DNA from 2 places in the Brevibacillus sp. NSP2.1 genome. Region 2 is predicted to be linked to the other one. Evidence: riboswitches for the same ligand, from Rfam matches in the RefSeq annotation. Region 2 holds a riboswitch; the other holds the start of a gene.
The links. Region 2 has a riboswitch for S-adenosylmethionine ahead of metK (methionine adenosyltransferase). Riboswitches for the same ligand answer to the same signal wherever they lie in the genome.
Positions count from the first base shown of each region.

Region 1: it holds a riboswitch for S-adenosylmethionine, as region 2 does, so the genes downstream of both, M655_RS02145 (BMP family lipoprotein) here and metK (methionine adenosyltransferase) in region 2, are expected to answer to the same signal.

Region 1 is NZ_CP048274.1:429,961-440,151, reverse strand. Features, by position in the region: gene M655_RS02180 (SulP family inorganic anion transporter) at 1-985, shown strand, start outside; gene M655_RS02175 (ArsR/SmtB family transcription factor) at 1,010-1,336, shown strand; gene M655_RS02170 (nucleoside phosphorylase) at 1,399-2,124, opposite strand; gene M655_RS02165 (sulfite oxidase-like oxidoreductase) at 2,126-2,788, opposite strand; gene M655_RS02160 (ABC transporter permease) at 2,829-3,743, opposite strand; gene M655_RS02155 (ABC transporter permease) at 3,730-4,800, opposite strand; gene M655_RS02150 (ABC transporter ATP-binding protein) at 4,775-6,304, opposite strand; gene M655_RS02145 (BMP family lipoprotein) at 6,426-7,454, opposite strand; SAM riboswitch class I at 7,649-7,770, opposite strand; gene M655_RS02140 (methyl-accepting chemotaxis protein) at 7,870-9,345, opposite strand; gene M655_RS02135 (DUF3298 and DUF4163 domain-containing protein) at 9,509-10,132, shown strand.
Region 2 is NZ_CP048274.1:616,654-626,844, reverse strand. Features, by position in the region: gene M655_RS03040 (helicase-related protein) at 1-786, opposite strand, end outside; gene M655_RS03035 (hypothetical protein) at 929-1,309, opposite strand; gene M655_RS03030 (response regulator) at 1,377-2,084, opposite strand; gene M655_RS03025 (sensor histidine kinase) at 2,119-3,261, opposite strand; gene M655_RS03020 (polysaccharide deacetylase family protein) at 3,258-4,274, opposite strand; gene metK (methionine adenosyltransferase) at 4,419-5,630, opposite strand; SAM riboswitch class I at 5,763-5,863, opposite strand; gene M655_RS03010 (S8 family peptidase) at 6,068-8,635, opposite strand; gene M655_RS03005 (SLAP domain-containing protein) at 8,927-9,922, opposite strand; gene M655_RS03000 (SLAP domain-containing protein) at 9,966-10,191, opposite strand, start outside.

The sequences.
Region 1 (10,191 bases), 190 kb from region 2:
AGAGTCTTTGCTGTCTGCGGTAGTCGCGGATGGCATGACACGCAGTCGCCACAACAGCAACCAGGAGCTGATCGGGCAAGGCATCGCCAACATGGTGACGCCGCTTTTCGGGGGAATACCCGCTACAGGCGCGATTGCCAGAACCGCGACGAATATCCGCAGCGGAGCGACCTCCCCTGTGTCCGGAATCGTCCACGGCATCGTCGTCCTGCTCATTCTCGTCCTGCTCGCTCCTTACGCCTCGCACATTCCTTTGGCGAGCATGGCGCCGATTCTGATGCTGGTCGCCTGGAACATGAGCGAGCGCAAGGAATTTGCGCACATCCTGAAAGCAAGGACGAGCGACTCTCTCGTGCTGCTGATTACTTTTTTGTTGACTGTCTTTACGAATCTGACTACCGCCGTCGAGGTCGGGCTGGTGCTGGCCGTGCTGCTGTTTATCAAACGAATGCGCGAAAGCCTGCGAGTAGCCAAAGTATTGCCCGACCCTTCCTTGAAGCATGAGAAGGTCACGCCTCACATGGTGACGTCCCAGCACGATTGCCCGCAAATCAGCATCTACACGATCGAGGGACCGCTCTTTTTCGGGGATGCCGATCTGTTCGAAAGCTCGCTTGCGAACACGTTGCAGCATCAGCCAAAAGTGTTGCTGCTGCGAATGGGCAAAGTACCGTTTCTGGACATGACGGGCGAAGCCAATTTGTCGCGGATCGTGAAACAATGCATGAGTCAGGGAACAACGGTACTCGTCTCCGGAATCCAAAACGCCCCGAAACAAATTTTAGAGCGCACGGGCCTTTATGCGCTCATCGGCGAAGCACACTTTTTCGACCACACCGGAGAGGCAATCGAGTACGCCCTGCGCCGGCTGGACGTCGGCAAATGTCTGGGCTGCCAGCACTTTGCTTTCCGGGAATGCGCGAGCCTGGCTGATCCTCACTCGCAAACGGCTTGCGTGCAGCAAACATCCCAAACATCGGTATGACGAAAAGATCGGAGGAACCTGCTATTGAATTTGGAGCTACAGCAATTTAAAGCGAATTTCTTCAAAGCACTGGGTCATCCCCTGCGGATTCGGATTCTGGAGCTCTTGGCGGAGGGAGACAAAAACGTGAACGAGCTGCAAACGCTCATCGGCAGCGAAGGCTCGGCCGTTTCCCAGCAACTCGCTATTTTGCGCAACAACAACATCGTGTACGGAACAAAGGACGGAAACAAGGTGACGTATTCCTTGCGCGACCCGATGATTATCGAGCTGCTCAGCGTTGCCCGGCAAATTTTCAACAACCACCTGATCGACACGATCTCGATGCTGGATCGCTTCAATGAAGAATAGCGGCTGTCGTATGGCAAAAGAAAAAGCCCGGGACTTCTCATCGTCCCGGGCTTGCTTCATTTTTATGCGGAAACGGACACTAGCGCATCCAGCGCAATCAGCGCCTCGGCTTCAATCGCTTTGGCCATCGTCTCTGTGTGCGGGTTGTACGAGGCAAGCAAATCGGCATCGGCGTAGCCGTCAATCGCGAGGATCGACCCGGCCTTCATGCCGCGCAGCGCGGCAATGACGAACAGCGCGGAGTTTTCCATCTCGACAGCCAACACCCCTGCTTTTTGGTACAGCTTGTGCGGAAATTCGAGGACGCCGCTGTAAAAAACATCGAGCGTCAGCGTGATGCCTTCCGCTACGTGCAGCCCCGATTCGTGCGCTTTTGCTGCTTGCACGAGCGCATCTGCCACGCGGCGATTGGCGACAGCCGGGAAACCGGGCGGAACCAACTGGCTTGTAAGCCCGTCCTGGCGCACAACAGCCGAGCTGATGACGAGGCTGCCCGGCTCGATTTCTTGCTGATACGATCCGGCCGTCCCGACGCGGATGATGACCTGTACGCCACCCTTCGCCAGTTCTTCAAAGCATACAGCCGCTCCAGGCGAACCGACGCCGTGGCTGACTACCGCTACCTCCGTGCCCCTCCAGCTTCCGGCATAGCTGTGGTACTCGCGATTTTCCCCAATTTGCCGCGTGTTTTCCAGCTTGGAGGCGATCAAGGCAGCGCGTTTCGGATCGCCGCAGACGATAGCGCGTTTTGGCAGTTGTTCCGGGTCTACTTTCAGATTGGTCAGCATCTCAATCAAACTCCTTTTTCTCCCATTCGTCTTCCGGGATCGGCAACGCCTCACCGGAAAACCGCTCTTCGCGGAACGGGTCTGCGATCAGGTGAAAGCCGTTTTGCTCCCAGAAGCCGGGCTTGTTTTCGCGCATAAACTCAATGCCGCGCAGCCACTTCACGCTTTTCCAGAAATACAGGTGCGGGACGACCAGGCGCAGCGGCCAGCCGTGCTTGTCCGTCAGCGGCTCCCCGTCAAAGGAATGGGCCAACAGCACATCGTCGCGCATCAGGTCGGCCAGCGGCACATTCGCCGTGTAATCGTGATCGCCGTGCAGCATGACGTAGGACGCGGCGGGCACGACACCGATTGCCTGCAAAAAATCACGGAAGCGCACGCCTGTAAATGCATTGTCAAACCGCGACCAGCGCGTCACGCAGTGAATGTCGCTTTTCACCGTCACCTGCGGCAGCGCCATGAGCTGTTCGTAGTTGAGCGTAACTTCCCGGTCGACCTCGCCAAACACGCGCAGCGTCCAGTCCTTCATGTCGTAGGTGGGCACTTCGCCCTCGTGCAAAATAGGAAAGCGCTCTGTCAATACTTGTCCTGGCGGAAGCCGTTTGGCCAATGCCGGGTCGACCGCCGGCACCTTCATCCGTTTGATCCGATCTGCCTTGTTCATGTTGCGTACCCCCTTGGTCTTTGCTGACTGCACCCTCCTTTTACCGGGTGCTCTGCTGATTATGGCTGGCGCCTTGCATCCGATCCTTCAGGAAGAACATCGCCACCACCGTGAGCAAATACGGCAGCATCGAAGTAAACTGCGTCGGAAGCGAGAAGCCTTGCAGACGAATGCTCAGCGCATCCATCAAGCCGAACAGGAAGCTCGACGCCAAAATTCCCAGCGGGTGAGACTGCCCCATCATCATCGCGACCAGGGCGATAAAGCCGCGACCCGCGGTCATCCCTTCCGAAAACATCGTCACTTGCCCCAAAGAAAGCTGCGCTCCGGCAATCCCGCACAAAGCGCCGCACATGACGATCGCGAGCACCTGCAAGCCTGCTACCTTCAACCCAAGGCTGCGGGCAGCCACCGGATTGGAACCGACGGCGAGAACCCGGAAGCCGGTAACCGTCTTGTAAAAGAACAAATAGAGCGCAATCGCGGCCACAAACGCGAGGTAGACGAGCGGCGAATGCCCCGATACGACCTCGCCCACGACCGGAATGTGCTGTAGCCCCGGAATGTCCCACTTCGGCAAGCCTGCCATGTCTTTATCGTAAAAAGCTCCCTTGACGCCAAAAATCGCCCGCAACGCAAACGTCGTCAAACCGAGCGCGAGGAAATTGATCGCCACCCCGACGACGATCTCGTTTGCTTTCAGCTTGATCGTCATATAGGCAAACAGCAGGGAAAAAAGAACGCTCGTCAGCGCCGCGATCAAGATTGCGAGGAACAGATTCCCGGTAAAGTGATTGCCGACGATGGCGGAAAAGGCGCCAACGAGCACCATGCCTTCCAGACCTACATTAAAAATGCCAACCCGCGCGCACAGCGCTCCCCCCAATGCCGCGAGCAAAATCGGCGTCACCATCCGAATGGTAGAACTGACGAGGGACCAATCAAGCAGCTCCATGAGATTCTCCCCCTTTTGCTTTCCGCTTTTTCCACCAGTCGTAGCTGAATTTAGCCGAGATAAACAGGATCAGCACGGCTGAAATCACGCTGGCCAGCTCCAGCGGTACCTCTGTGTTGCGCTCCACGCCCATCGCTCCCGTCTGGAACGCAGCCAGCAGAATCGAGGTAAACACGACACCCACCGGATGGGAGTTCGCCAAAAGCGTTGCCATCAGCCCTGTCCAGGCGAAGTTCGGCACCGTCAAAGCGCCGTCGACAAAACGATAGTGCGCCCCCAGCACCTCGACCGTTCCTGCCAGGCCGGCCAATCCGCCGCTCGCAAACATGCCCGTCAGCATGACGCGAATGCGGTTGATCCCCCCGTACTGGGCAAACAGCGGGTTTTGTCCGAGCATTTTCACTTCATAGCCAAACGGCGTAAAGCGAATCACCCAAAACAGGATCGCGGCACCGACGATGGCAAACAAAAAGCCCGCGTGCACGCTCATCCCCGCAAACAACTTGGGCAACCAGACGCTTTTATCGAGCATGACCGTCTGCGCCAGCGCCGCCGAACCGCTGCGGTCGCGAAACGGCTCGGTTACGAGGTAGCTTGCGAACAGAACGGCGATATAGTTGAACAGCAAGGTGGAGATGAGCAGCGGTATGCGGAATCTCGCCTCCATAAAGCCCGGCAGCAGCGCCCACAAACCGCCTGCCGCCATCCCCGTGAGAATCGCCGCCACCAGCTTCACGACTCCCGGTGCGGGCAAATAGATCGCCACGAGCGTAGCGCTGATCGCCCCGAGCACCATCTGTCCTTCTGCCCCCAGGTTGAACACTCCCGCCCGAAAAGCAAGCGACAGCCCCAAGGCGATCAGCATGATCGGCGTCGCTCTCGCCAAGGTAGAGGTGAAGAAGTAGAAGCTGCCGAAGGCCCCTTTCCACATTTCCTGATACGTGCCCAGGATAGATTCCCCTACCGAAGCGATGACGAGCGCCCCGATCAACAGCCCGATGACAACCGCCAAAAGCGGCTGAACCAGTGATTTACCCAGCTCTTTGATTGCTGCCATGAACGCTTCCTCCCGCCATTAACACGCTGATTTTTTCCTCGGTTGCCTCTTTGCGCGAAAGCTCTCCGGCGATCCGCCCTTTGTACATCACCAAAATCCGGTCTGACAGCGCCAAAATTTCCGACAGCTCGGACGAAACCAGCAAAATTCCGTCGCCTGCGTTGCGCTTGTCGATCAGCGCCTGATGGATGTACTCCATCGCGCCGATATCGACACCCCGGGTCGGCTCCGCCGCGATCAAAAACGGAGTCTCATGTCCCAGCTCTCGCGCCACGATCAGCTTTTGCAGATTTCCGCCCGACAAATTCCCGGCCAGCTCCTGAAGCTGTCTGGAGCCTGTCTTGATCGCGAACTTTTCTACCCAGCCTCTGACGACCTGGCGAAAAGCTTCCCGCCGCACGACGCCGCGCCGATTGAACGCAGGCTTTCGCTGATAGCCCATCAGCGCGTTTTCCTCGACGCTCTCCAGCTTGGCCGTCCCCCACAAGTAGCGATCTTCCGGGATGTGCGCCAAGCCCGCCTCGCGAATCGTCGCGACAGTCTGGTTGGTGACGTCCTTGCCGCCCAGCCGAATCGTTCCCTCCTGTGCCGTCCGCAAGCCGCTGATCGCTTGCAGCAGTTCGGACTGGCCGTTGCCCGATACGCCCGCGATGCCGACGATTTCCCCGTGATGCACGGTAAAGCTGACCCGGTCGAGCAGCGTCTGTTTTTCCCGAACCGTCAAGTTCTCCACCTGCAAAAGCGGCCCCCGCTCCAGATCGACGCGCTCGCTCAGCTCCCGCAGCTCGCGTCCGACCATCAGCCGGGCCAGATCGTCCACATTCGTCTCGTTACGCGCTACCGTGCCCGTCACCTTGCCGCCGCGCAACACCGTGATCCGATCTGCGACCTCCATCACTTCCTGCAGCTTGTGCGTAATCAAAATGACGCTCTTCCCGCTCTCCGCCAGATGGCGGATCGTCTGCAACAGCTCGCGAACTTCAAGCGGCGTCAGCACGGCAGTCGGCTCGTCCAGCACGATGATGTCCGCTCCCTGGTACAGCACCTTGAGAATTTCCACACGCTGCTGCTCGCCGATGGAGCAGTTGGACACTCTAGCCTGTGCATCTATCGGAATCCGGTACTGCTCGCTTAGTGCGCGGACCTTTTCCACGGCGTCCTTCCGGCGGAAAAATCCGGCCTGCTGCGGCTCGTAGCCGATCACGATATTTTCCGCCACGCTAAACTCGCCAAACAGCATGAAGTGCTGGTGCACCATCCCGATCCCGCTGCGAATGGCGTCCTGCGGCCCGCGAAAAGCGACAGGCTTGCCGCCTAGCACGATCTCGCCGGACGTAGGCTGCTCCATGCCGTACAGCATCCTCATCAGCGTCGTCTTGCCCGCGCCGTTTTCCCCGACGATGGCGTGGACTTCTCCCGCAGCAAGCGAAAACGAGACCTTGTCGTTTGCAATAAAATCTCCGTATTTCTTGGTCATGGCCCGCATTTCCAAACGATCGGTCATCCTTGCTCCTCCTTCTTTGCGCCTAGCCTTTCTCTTCCTTGCCTCTGCTCCTTGCCTTGCATATAAGGAAGACCGACTACACAGTTGTAGTCGGTCACAATCATGCACTGTGCGCTAGCTGTTAAAACGAGTCTGGCACTTTGCGGGTACCAGCGATGATCTCCTCGCTGATCGCTTTTACTTTGTCCACGACTTCCTGGCCAATAAAAGCGTTCAGAGGCGTCTGGCTCTCGTGCGTCACATACGTTACGCCTACGCCTTTTTCTTTCAGGCCGTAAGTGACAACGCCCGGCTTGAACGAGCCTTCTACGAACGACTTCACGGTTTCATACGCAGCGGCATCTGTCCCTTTGAGCTGGGACAACACGATGTGCTCAGGGTCGATCGTGGTGCGGTCAACGTCCTGTCCCGATGTATAGAAGCCTTTTTCCTTCGCGGCCTCGAACACGCCGAGGTCGCCTACTGCTGCCGCTCCGTTGATGAAGTCGGCGCCTTTGGATGCTTGCAGCAGCGCCAGCTCCTTCGCTTTTGCCGGGTCAGAGAAGCTTCCTACGTAGTTCACCAGGAACTCCGCGTTTGGATTGGTTGCTTTCAAGCCTTCCTGGAAGCCGCCTGTCCATTTTTTCAACAGCGGAATATCCATGGCGACAACCATGCCGACCTTGTTTGTCTTCGTGGCAAGACCTGCCGCAGCGCCCATCAGGTAAGCCGCTTCCTGCTCGCGGAAGGTAACGCTGCGCACGTTTGGCAAATCTACTACGGTATCAATAATCGCGAAGTTGCGGTCAGGATTTTCGGCTGCCACTTTTTTCAGCGCGTCTTCCGCTTCAAAAGAAGAAGTGATAATCAGATCGTAGTTTTCCGCTACCGCAACGCGCAAATTTTCTTCGATGGCGCCGTGGTCAGTAGACTCGATGCTTTTTACTTCTGCGCCAAATTCCTGTCCTGCTTTTTTCGCGCCTTCGTCCATTTGCTGGAAGAACGGGTTTACCCCGATTTTTTCCGGCAAAATCAGCGCAATGCGCTTCTTCGCCGCGCCTTCTTGCCCTGCCGCTTCTTCTTTTGGCTTGTCAGCAGGCGCATTTCCGCCAGCCGAACAGCCCGCAGCCAAAACAGCAAAAGTGGTGAATGCTAACAACAACTTCTTCATGGTGTCTTCCGCTCCCATCCGAACGTTCTACGTTTTTTCTGTATCCTACTACGTAATGTACGGCTTTTTTCCGAAAAAATCAATATTAAACACGAATATTTTGCAATAAAAATATTTTATCGTTCGTGTATTACCCCTCCTGACAACAAAAAAACTCTTCCCGAAGGAAGAGTTTGCGTCCGAAGCCGTCCTCTTCCTCATCTGTCAAAACCCCGGTACAGGTTTTGCAGGAATTGGCACCTTTCTGTCCATGTCACGCATGTCCAGTGGTTGCCGGGCTTCATCGGGCCAGTCCCTCCGCCGCTCTCGATAAGGAGATAAAAACTATCAAGTTACAATGCATTCATTCTAGCAGAACAAACTGAAAAAGCAATTGTTTTTTCAGACTGTTCTCGCCAATTTTACACTTTGGCGCCTATTGTCTGTGAAACGTTTCCTGCAGCCGATGCGACAGATTGTTCAGCTCCCCCAGCTCTTCGGTAATTTCCCGCACCTTTTGATGCTGGTTTTCCGCTGTGGCGAAAAGCTCCTCCAGATTGGCGACCGACTGCTCGGTGACAGCGGTAATGGTCGACATTTCCATCGCCACTTCGCCCGAGCGCATTTTTACCCGGTTCATGCTGGAGCCGACCTGCTCCGCTGCCTGCAGGAAGGCCATCATGCCGGAGCGCACCGCCTCGATCGACGCCACTGTTTTCACAGCCAGCTCCTGGCCTTTTGCCACCGAAGCTTCCCCGTTGCTGATCTGCTGTACAGCGTTCTCGCTTTCCTGATGGAGCGATTTGAGAATCTCGGTAATTTCCTGTGTAGCGGTTGCGCTCTGCTCCGCCAGCTTGCGCACCTCGTCTGCCACCACGGCGAAGCCGCGGCCGTGCTCGCCTGCACGCGCCGACTCGATGGCGGCGTTTAGCGCAAGCAGGTTCGTTTGTGTCGCAATCTGGTTGATGGCTCCTACGATTTCCTCGACCCGATTGGCCTGGCGGTTGAGCTGGTGAATCGTCGACGCTGCCACGTTGACGGCAGAAACGATCTGTTCCATTTGCTGCGACAGCTCTTTCATCATGTCGACGCTTTCTTTCAGGCGGCGGTTGTTCTGGTCGGACTCGCTCTTCATCGCGTTCGTCTGCGTGGTGACCGCCACGATCTCCTGGTCGATCGACTGCACCTCTTCCTCGATCTTCACTGTCGAGTTCGCCTGCGACTCCATGCCCGTCGCCACTTCCTTGAAGGCGATCATCATTTCATCCGTATTGCGTTTCGTTCCTTCGGCATGCTCGTGTACGTGCTCTGTCGTACGGTCGATCTGCTCGGTCATCTGTTGGATATGGACGAGCATCTCTCCCAGGCGACGCTCTTTTTCTTCCGCTTCCTGGCGGGCGATGTTTGCCTTCTGCAAGGACGCTTGTCCCGCCAGACAGAGGTACGTCACCGCTCCCATCATCATCAGAATCGCCATGATGCGTAGCACCAGATTCAGCTCGGTGAAATCGCCGCTGAAAATCTCGTACGATCCTGTGTAAAATCCGACCAGCGTCACGATGATTTGCGCAATTCCGGCTGTCACTACGAGCTTCCAATCCAGGTAAGCCGCGAGAAAACCCATGACCACAAAAGCGAGAAACGTAACTTCTGGATACGTCGTGAAATGATCGAACGAAATCGCGTAAAACATAAGTCCGATCGCTACCAGATAACGAATGACATGGCTGTCTCTTTTGATGAAGTAAAAAGGCGAAACAATAAGGGTGACCAGCAATCCGAGGGACGTCACTTTCCAGAAATTAGCGTCGACTTGATAGGCAATGAGTCCCGCCATCCACAGATGGTTCCATAGGATAAAAATCATAAAGCCTTCTTTGTCCGTTAATGTGTTGCGAACCAATTGAATCATAGTTGCCCCCCTTTTCCCTGCTACTTATGTATCGGATTCTTTTTCCATTATATCGCGCTCAGATTGACTAATTTGTGAAAAAAGTGAGAACAGCCAAAACCAGTGACGAATAGGCTACTATCATACCCCTTATTTTAAGACATCTGGAAAGGAACTAAGAACCGTGGAAGAACAACGCAATCTTTTGCCAGCCACCGTGCTGACGCGGACGATCCAACGTCCGAATACCACGATTTATTACCCGCAACTGGCGGGGCTAGCCAATCAGCAAGCAGAAAAAGACATCAACCGCGCCATTTTGCAAACGGTCCAAGGATTGATTCACGAACAGCAACGGGTACAAGTACCGGGAAATACCCAAATGCAAGGAAGCTACGAAATCAAAACGAACGAGCGCGGCATTTTCAGCGTCACCATGAGCAATTACGCGTACACTCCGCAAATGGCCCACGGCATGACCTTCCTCGGGTCGGTGACGGCAAACATCCATACAGGCAAGCTCTATACGCTGCGCGAGCTGTTCAAGCCGGGCAGCGACTACGTCAACGTCCTGTCCGCGAACATCAAACGCCAGATCGAGGCGCGGCAAATCCCGACGCTGAACGGTTTTACCACGATCAAGCCCGATCAAGATTTTTACGTTGCCGACAAATCATTGGTCATTTACTTCCAACTGTACGAAATCACCCCGTACTATGTCGGCTTCCCGATGTTTCCCATCTCCATCTACGAGTTGGAGCCCATCATTGACGAAAACGGGCCGCTTGGCATTTTGGCTGCCGATTAACAGCCCTCCTTTTACCTTCTTCCCCGAGCTGATGCCCTTGAAACGGCATCGGCTTTATT
Region 2 (10,191 bases):
CAGCACGTACCTGTGCAATACAGCGGCAAGATCATCCACTTCCACTCCGCGTTTCTGCAAAAGCGTCTCGACTTCATCCCAGAAAAGAGCGCGGCCATCCAGCAGTTCTCTCAAGGCAATGTCGTTTCTGTCTGCTGGCTTAGCGGGATAGGGTATAGCTTGCAGCCCATTATCCCGAGACAGGAATGGCTGCCTTGCCTCATGAGCCTGAGATGGAGATCGAGAACTTCTCCTGCTGCAATGGACAGACGTATCCGCGAGCCGATGTTGCAAAAACGGAGAGGCAGTTCTTCCAGAAACATCCACCCTCTCGCTCACACAATGAGCAGACTCGCGACTGAAAAGCTGTTCATCCCGCTCGCCCGCTTGCCTCACTTCCACGCTGCACGCTATCGCCTCCCACGCAAACCACGCTTCATGCTGCACGGATTGGCGCGGGTGTGGCTGATGCTCCCGGCTCCTGTGCCCTGCCTGCCTTCTCTCCACTTCCCGCCCGTATAGCGCGCTCGCCTCCCTGACCTTCGCCACAGCCAGCCCCCGCAGCTCCGCGACCAGCGCATCTGTCAGCTTGCTCCGCTCTCCCGCGCGCTTGCGCAACCGTTCGTTTATTTTTTCGCGCAAGGAAAAGGCCAGGGCAAGCGACGACGTCTTGCCGATCACATGCAGCACACAGCCCTCCCTCTCCTGCCAAAAAGCCCGATCGACAGAAAAGCTCGGCGTCACATACGTTTGGACTGGCGCCACTGCTTCTGTGCCGCATTTGATATACAGCAAGTACTCGCGCATTTGCCTCCCCCATTTCCGCTTGTGTTTTCTGCCACCATTGTGCAAAAAGACAAGGCAGGCCGGCAAATTTTTTTGCAGCGAACACAAAAAGGCCGCCGATTTGCTCGACAGCCCTGTACGTTTATTCAATTGCCCGCAAAAATCAGGCTCCTTCCCGCTTCTCCCGCAAGTCAATCACGATCGCTCCCGTCGCCAGCTCAGGCTGGCCGTCTGCCGCGCCAAAGCCGCAGCCGTACGGCTCTCGCGCCAAAATCGCCAGCATCCGGGGCGTATCGTCCGTAGACCCTTCTTCTATCAAGGTAATCCGGACAGGCTTGCCACTCCAGTAGGAGCGAAACAAAAGCTTTCTTACGGCACGCTCCAGCACCTGCTCCGAATTGTGTACCAACAAACGGTAGTGCTCTTGCGGGAGTTCGGTCATGCTGTTCATCCGACTGGTCCATCGCTCAGCTACCATCACCAGCAGTGAGGAGCAGCCAAAAGCCGCCAATAGCCATACAACCAGTTCTTCCATCACGGTCATACCCCCTCCTATACAAAGGTATGCCGAATGGCTTGAACAGGGTGCCAACCGGACGCGCAGCCTCGCCTTACAGCTTCACCCAGCCGTTTTTGATCGAAATGACAACCGCCTGTGTGCGGTCCTGGACATTCAGCTTTTGCAAAATGCTGCTGACGTGGTTTTTCACTGTCTTTTCGCTGATGAACAAAAATTCTCCGATAGCCCGGTTGCTTTTTCCTTCCGCCATCAACTGCAGCACTTCCCGCTCGCGGCGGGTCAGCGATTCGATCACTTTTGGATCGATCGTTTGCGATTCATCAACAGAGAAGCTGCGCTCGGCCGTACCCTCATTTTCGCTCAGGCGACGGAATTCCTCGATCAGCTTGCCCGTCACCTTCGGGTGTATGTAAGCGCCGCCGCTGGCTACCACGCGTACGGCATCCACCAGATCGCTGGTGCCCATCTCTTTCAGCAGGTAGCCGGACGCGCCGGAACGCAGCGTGCGATATACATAGCCCTCGTCGTCGTGGATCGAGAGCATGATAACTCGCGTGGAGGGACTCACGGAAATGACATTTTCCGCAGCAGAGACGCCATTGATGTTCGGCATGTTGATATCCATCAGCAGAACGTCTGGTTTGTGCTCCTCCGCAAGCAGAGCAGCCTCTCCGCCGTCCGCCCCTTCGCCGACGACCTTGAAGTCCTCTTCCATTTCCAAAATACGCTTAACGCCCTCGCGGAACAATTGGTGGTCGTCCACAATCACGATGCGGAGCTCTTGCTGTCTTTTATCCATGTTTCATCCCCCTGTGTACATAATCTGTATCGGTTCATATTTTTAACGGTATTTGGAAAATTACCTTTGTTCCTTCGCCAGGAGTTGATTGCAGATCCACACTGCCTTCCAGCAGTTGCACGCGCTCACGCATTCCCAAAAGCCCAAAGGAGTTGCCGTTTGCCATGCGCTTTTCCAGATCGAATCCGACTCCATCGTCTTTGACGACGAGACTTAGCGACTCCTGCAGAAACTCCAGCTTCACTTGTACCGAAGAAGCTCCAGCGTGCTTTTCCACGTTGTTCAAGCATTCTTGAACGAGGCGGAAAATCGCAGCTTTGACAGAGCTGCGCAGCGGTGGCTCCACACCAAATACTACCAGATCAATGGAAGCACGGATACGTTCTTCGCACGTCTGGATATATTTTTGCAGAGTGGGCACCAGTCCGAGGTCATCAAGAGCCATTGGGCGAAGGTCAAAAATAATCCGTCTTACGTCAGCCAGACTCAGGCGAACCATTTCCTTCAGCTCGTGAAGCTCCATTTGCGCTTCCAGAATGCGCTCGTTTTTCAGCATCCGCTCCACGATTTCAGAGCGCAGCACGACGTTTGCCATCGATTGGGCCGGTCCGTCGTGAATCTCGCGTGCGACACGCTTGCGCTCCTCTTCCTGGGCCTGGATGATCTTCAGCCCCATCAATTGAGTCTGTTTGGCCGATTCCAGCGCTTCTCCGATCTTGCTCAGGTCGCCAGTCAAGTAGCCGAGCACGACACTCATCTGGGAAACGAGCTTCTCGGCGCGGTCGATCGTTTCCTCCAGCGTTCGCAACTGTCGCTCCAGGTCGTTGCGACGGCGCTTCAGGTTGTTTTCCCGCTCGCGGTAGATGGACAGCTCCACCTGTATCCGGCTCGCTTCCTCGTAGGCGATGCGAATGTCGTCTTCCGTGTACATGTGGAAGTTGCGGCTTACCTGAACGAGCCTGTTGCGCGACTTTCGATAGGCCAGCTCCAGCGCATCGACCTTTTGGATGACCTTCGAGATCTCCTGCCGAAGCTCGTGCAAGTCAAACTTCAACGAGTTGCCTTGCTGTCTGGCACTTTCGGCTATATCAAAAATTTGGGTTTTACTCGTTTCCACAGTTTCAATGGTTCTCTTAATCACCCCATCCAGCACGCTGATGTCGATCACTTTGTTCATGATTGCTCTCCTTCGAACTCTTTTTTCGCTTTCGTGAACAACTGATGGAGTTTGACCTCATCTACATCTCGCAGGCCCACATCATTTCGTGGAATGGCGAACGGATCTACTCCCCTTTTGACAAAACCGGGTGTAGAAGTAAAGACATATCCGTAGCCTGCCTGTCGCGCTGTCTCCAGTACGATGGGATTCGTGTAGCCAAAAGGCAATGAAATCGTTTTTATCTCCCGGCCCATCCATTTGTTCAAGCCTGCACGAGACATACTGAAATCAACGTAGAGCCGATCCCTGTATTCTTTCTCATTTTCCAGTCGTTGTAAATCCTGCAAATAGACGGGAGCCGTCTCTGGCCCCATCTCTCCCCATTCATTCCGCGCTTCCTCTTCGTGCAGGCTGTACGTATGCGAACCGATATCAGCCAGCCCAGAGTGAAGCATTTCCATGACTTGTTGACGCGTAAGTGGCGTCGTCATGTTCTCCCGTTTTCGATCGGCTACATCTCGCAAGCGCCCTGCGATCACGAAGTTCACTGACGGGTAGCCGTATGTACGTAAGGTGGGAAAAGCCTTCGTGTAATAACTCTCATAGCCGTCGTCAAAGGTAATCAGGACAGCATTTTCGGTCGGCAAGCTCCCTGTATCCACAAAATGCAAAAACTCATCCAACGAGATCGGCTGCAAGTCGTTTTCGTGCAAAAACGACATATGTTTTGCAAATTGCTCAGGCGAAATGACGTAGCGCTGGCCTGATGCATCCGTGACTTGGTGATACGTCAGGACGACTACCTGATTGTTATACCACTTTTTCGGCTTTACCGTTGCTTTTTCGTTCTGCGTGACGTTTGGCTCAGCAATTTCCGCCTCGCTTATGCTTATAGACGTATCTACTTGGGGAAAAGGTTGCACTTTTTGGGCATTCTTTTTTGATTGGTAAAATTCACCAATCCCCAATGCAGACATAACCAGCAATAAAGAAATAACAAATACGGTCAGGAAGAGCCTTTTGTTCGGCAAAGAAACCCCTCCTCTACTTCCTCACTAGGAGATTCGACACAGTCCTACATTTTCCCTTCGCTTAAAGCCCACCAATAACTGGAAAATTTTCCCCGTAATAAAAAAAGAGCCCAGTAGCTTTACCAGGCTCTTTCTTTGTCGTTCTTATTTTGCCAGTTGCGCAGCTTCTTGCTTCAGAACTTCTGCTTTGTCTGTTTGCTCCCAAGGAACATTCAGGTCATTGCGTCCAAAGTGGCCATAAGCCGCTGTTTGTTTGTAGATAGGGCGACGCAGGTCGAGCTGCTTGATGATGCCAGCCGGACGCAGGTCGAAGTGTTTGCGCACCAGTTTCACCAGATCTTCTTCGGAAACGGTTCCTGTACCAAAAGTATCAACAGCGATGGATACAGGCTGCGCTACACCGATTGCGTAAGCCACTTGCACTTCGCATTTGTCAGCCAGGCCAGCAGCCACAATGTTTTTCGCTACGTAACGAGCAGCGTAAGCGCCGGAGCGGTCTACTTTTGTCGGATCTTTACCGGAGAACGCGCCGCCGCCGTGACGAGCGTAGCCACCGTAAGTGTCTACGATGATTTTGCGGCCAGTCAGACCAGCGTCCCCTTGAGGTCCGCCGATTACGAAGCGGCCAGTCGGGTTGATGAAGTATTTGGTGTCAGCGTCCAGCAGCTCAGCCGGAACAACTGGTTTGATAACTTGTTCGATGAGGTCTTGCTTGATTTGCTCCAAGGTAGTCTCAGGAGCGTGTTGAGTCGAAATCACGATGGTGTCGATGCGAACTGGCTTGTCCCCATCGTACTCAACCGTTACTTGCGTTTTGCCGTCAGGACGCAGGTAGGCGAGTGTGCCGTTTTTGCGAACTTCAGTCAAGCGGCGAGCCAGCTTGTGAGACATGCTGATCGGCAGCGGCATCAGCTCAGGTGTTTCGTTGCAAGCAAAGCCGAACATCAGACCTTGGTCACCTGCACCGATCGCTTCGATCTCAGCGTCGGTCATTTTGCCTTCGCGCGCTTCCAAAGCCTGGTCTACGCCGAGAGCGATGTCAGCGGATTGCTCGCCGATCGCAGTGATTACGCCGCAAGTGTCAGCGTCAAAGCCGAACTTCGCACGATCATAACCGATCTCACGGATCGTTTCGCGCACCAGCTTTTGGATGTCCACATACGTGTTGGTGGTGATTTCACCGGCTACGAGAACCAGCCCGGTAGTTACGGAAGTTTCGCAAGCTACGCGAGCGTTTGGATCCTTGGCCAAAATGGCGTCCAGGATGGAGTCGGAAATTTGGTCACAAATTTTATCCGGATGTCCTTCGGTTACAGACTCAGATGTGAACAGACGACGACCTTTTTGCAAAGCCATGAGAAAATACCTCCTTTGACCTCATACAAATAGTTTGGTAGCCGAGTCAGGATTTTATCGACGTAAACGCAAATAAAAAACCTTTTCCATCTTTTGGAGGAAAAGGTTTGAGCGCTTTTAGCTTCCTTCATCCTCTTATCGGCCAGAACAGATTTCCGTCCTGCTGGTTAGCACCGCTCCAGACGGTTGCCGGGCTTCATAGGGCCAGTCCCTCCGCCTGCTCTGGATAAGAGTATCCATTACGGATTATAGAATAATTGTTTTTTGAGGTGGTGTCAATAGACTTTTGCCAGAGCACCTCTTTGGCCGAAATCGCCCTGTACAAAACGCTGTTGGAATCGCCTGCGGGAAGCGTCTGAGGTGATCGAAGCCGCGTTTTCACAAGGACGATATAGCCATGCCATGCGTCTGTCGAACGCAAAGCGGAAAATTTTTTCTTACACTTGATACGATTTGGCGATTAATACAACAACCTCGGCCCGCGTAGCGCTGCCCTGTGGCTTGAAGAGCGAACCGTATCCGTTTAGCCAGTTTCTTGCCGTCAAAGCGCCGATCGCCGGTGCTGCCCAATGGCTGGCCGGAACATCGCGATAGCTCGGTGCGCTGCTGCTGTTCAGAGCCACGCCCTTCGCCCTGGCGATCATCGCGGCCATTTCCGCCCGCGAAACAGCTTGGTCAGGCTTGATCTGACTGTTTGGATACCCCTTCAAGACTCCGAGCTGATAAGCCACTCCAAGGGTGTTGTACGCCCAGTGCTTTTTTGGCAAATCAGAAAACACTTCCCGTCCGGAATACGCGCTGGCTACCTTCGAGCCGGTCGCGCGCATCGCCTGCAGCAGCATTGTGGCAAACTGCGCACGAGTTACTGCCTCGTTAGGCTTGAACGTCGCATCGCCGAAGCCTTGGACAATTCCTTTGGAGCTCAGCCTGGCGATCTCTGTGCGCGCCCAATGGTCGGAAATATCCCGATACCCCGAGACGAGGGGCTGCTGCGTGACTGTCAATTTGTATGCATCGTACTTGAACGGAATGCCGCTGTTCAGGCGCACGTAATACTTGCCTTTTGGCAACCGCAGGCTGAAAATCTCGCTGCCCCGATCGGACAACTCAGCCACTTCGTTTGTCGAAGCGAGCGCGTAGTTCATGTTTTTCTCGCTGTAAAGAGCGATGCGAAAACCGCTGGATACCGGAATAAACGGGGCTCGAATCGTGACGTACGAGTCTGTATTGAGCGTAAATTGAAACCAGTCTGCATCCGAAGCCGTCGGAATCGTTCCGGTCATGACCCCTCCAGCGGCTAGCGGCGACGCCCTGCTGTACGTATCATTCGGCTCGTTCAAATCTTTTTTCAGCGGGGTGAACCCGAGATCCAGGCGATATTCGCCGTTCACCGCATTTTGCTGATACTCGCTGACCCGAATGTAGTATTTTCCCGGGGAGACTTCCTTGCTCGCACGCTCCGACGGATTATCGCGGTCGACGTTGTCGTAGAGCGGGTCCCAAACCGTATTTTTTCCGGTTTCCTGCTTTCCTATGGCAAGCACCAGGTCCACCCGCTTGTTGTCGGGAGTCACCGTCACATCCATATGCCCGTATTCGCGGACGTAGTAGGAGAACCAGTCCTGGTCGCCCTCCTGGTGGAAGTTGCCCGTGACGCTGATCTGGTTGCCTACCAGCGGCCTTGCCGTCGCCATCGTATCGTTTGGCTCATTGCGGTCCGGGTTGATCGTGAACTTGCTCGTCAGCACGTAGGCAAACGAGTTGACGCCGCCGTTTCGCATCAGCTTGATGTTCATCCTGCCCGCTTTTGCCGGGACGGTAACGGTATCCCCGTTTCCAAAATACTGCGTAATCGGCGTTCGGTTTTCTGGGTAAAAGGTTGCCGCCATGGCGGAGGATACCCCGGAGTTAATCGTCGCCGTAAAGCTGACTTTTCCGTCATACGGCACATCCATTTTAAACCAGTCTACCGTGTCGTTTGGCCCCAGGTTGCCGCGTATTTGCTGTTCGATAGGGAATGCTTTGGCTCGCTGCAAAGAGTTGTTCGGCTCCAAAAAGTCGCCGGAGAGCGCGCTGCGCACTGCCTTGTTCACGTCCAGCAATCCGTAGCCTGTTTGCCGGTCCCAGCCGCTCTCGCCGAGGTCTGTAGCCGTCTGGTAAAGCATTTGCCTCACATCCAGCGCCGTCAGCTTTGGATAGCGGGCCAAAATCAGGGCCGCCGCTCCCGCTACTTGAGGCGCTGCCGCTGACGTACCGGAAAACGATCCGTACTTTCCGCCCAGCTTCGTCGTATATACGTTAAGCCCCGGCGCCACAATGTTTAACTCAGGCCCCGTGTTCGATTGATAAATCGCCTGGTTTTTCCCATTCACGGCCCCAACCGCAACGACTGTCGGGTAGGCAGCCGGATAGGCGACGCGGCTTGCTTCGTTTCCGCTGGCAGCGACGAGGACGGCTCCGCTTCTCTCCGCACGGTCAATGGCCTCTTTCAAGGAGCGGGAATAGGACAGGCTGCTGAACGACATCAGGATAACTTTGGCTCCCCTGTCGAGCGCTGTATTGATCCCCTTCGCAATCATGTCCACATTCGTCACTGCATCTTTGTTCAAAATTTTGATCGGCAAAATCCGGGCGTTCCAGACTACCCCTGATACCCCGATCCCGTTGTTGCCTTTTGCAGCGAGAACCCCGATGACTTCTGTCCCGTGCCCGTTGTCATCCTGCGCCGATTTCCCCGGGTTGACCAGATTGACACCCGGCAGCAGATTCCCCTTCAAGTCAGGGTGATTGTAGTCCGCTCCGGAATCGAGCACGGCAATCGTAATCGCCTGGTTGCTGTTGACTACAGGCCACGCCTTGTCGGCCTTGATCTGGCTGATGTGCAACTGATTGCTCAGATAGCTGTCATTGGAAGCAGGCGCGGCAGCGAGTGCAGGCCGCACGCCCAGCGGTACAAGCGTGAGCAGCATCGCAACTGACACGGCTATTTGAATCGATTTTTTCATAAACACAGTCCTTCCTTACTTTCCCCTGCAACTAGCGCAGCAAGAAAACCTCTATCGCCGCCCGCTCAAACAAAGGGGCATGCGCTGTCGTGGAAGGTTTTCTTAACGTATCGAAATGAATAAATGTTCGCGCTTATCCATTTCAGTACGTTCAAAAAGGTATTCAAGTATTATGCTTCTCGTCCTAGCATAGCGGATAAAAAGGGCGAAAAGCAACCCTGTTTCCCCAAGATTTGGAACGTTATGGCAGGAGAAAAACCCTTTTCACCATTGGCAAAAAGGGTTCATCCATTACTGCAGCAGGCCTTTGTTGTCTTCGGTAGCAGGCTCTACATATGCTTTTTCTTTTTTGCGTTGACGCGCCTGCGGAATGTAGGCACTCAGTTCGTCCGGGTTTACTTCTGCTTTTTTAATCGAAGAAGACGGGATATCAAACGCCCAGATGCGCTGACTGTTTGCTTCCACCTTCATGTTTTCGAGCGTGTAGCTGACGCGGGCAACCGCATCGCCTTCCTTGTCGTGAACGATGATCGGCACCTCGGTAAACTCCAGGCGCTTCTCCAGTCCGTTGCGGAATACGACGACAACCTTCAGGCCGTTATCATCGGTAGGCTTGATATCGAGGACCTGCAAATCTACCTTTCCTTTTTCCACCGGAGCTTCCTCCGCCGCTTTTTGCGTATAGTGGCTTTGTTCGTCCGCACTCAGGCCCATATTCAGCTCCTGGGTCTCCTCGATGCGGCGTTTTTCCGGCTTTTTATAGGTCAGAGTCAGCGGCACTTCCTTCTCAGGAATGCGGTCGAACTCTTCCCAGCGGAACATAAATTCCATCGGACGGCTGGCCATGTGGCCCACAGGACCGTTTGCCATCAAGTCAAACGTCTTTCTCGCCACCTCTTCGCCGTCAGCAGTCACGAGGGTCAGCGGCAGCTTTTGCAACAGCACGTTGCGGTTTGTCGCGTTGCGAATGTACGTCAGCACCAGGTAGCCTTCATCTGTCACCTGTGTGTAGAACGGAATAATGCCGACCTCGTCGCGAACGACCGGAGGCAGCTCATCGTGGACGTACTGCAGCAGCTCCTGCTCCGCCTCCTCCAGTTGATTGTCCCAAGGACCGTTCATCGTCAGAAACAGCTCTTTGGCCTCAACCCGGTTCGCCGATTGCTGCGGGTTGTCGATCCCCGACACCCCCAGGTAAAACTCTTTATGCAAATGCTCATGAATATCTTCACGTACTTGCTCCAGGCTTTCCTTGGAGCCAAACCAGTTCTCCAATAACCAACTCATATGTCAACCTCCTCCTGATTTCTGCGATCGAGAGCTCTTGCGCCTATTCTACGTCAAGAACCCATCTGCGCAGATTGGCATCCGGTTTTTTCACGAACTCCGGCGGGAACACGATCAGCCACGGACGGCTGTTCCCCGGCTTCACGCGAATCTTGCTGGCATCCACAACGCCTCGCGCCACGACATCGCCGTCCGTATCGGAAATCGTGATTTTCAGCTTGTCAGGACGATAATCCGTAGACAGGCCGTTGCGGAACAGCAATGCGGCA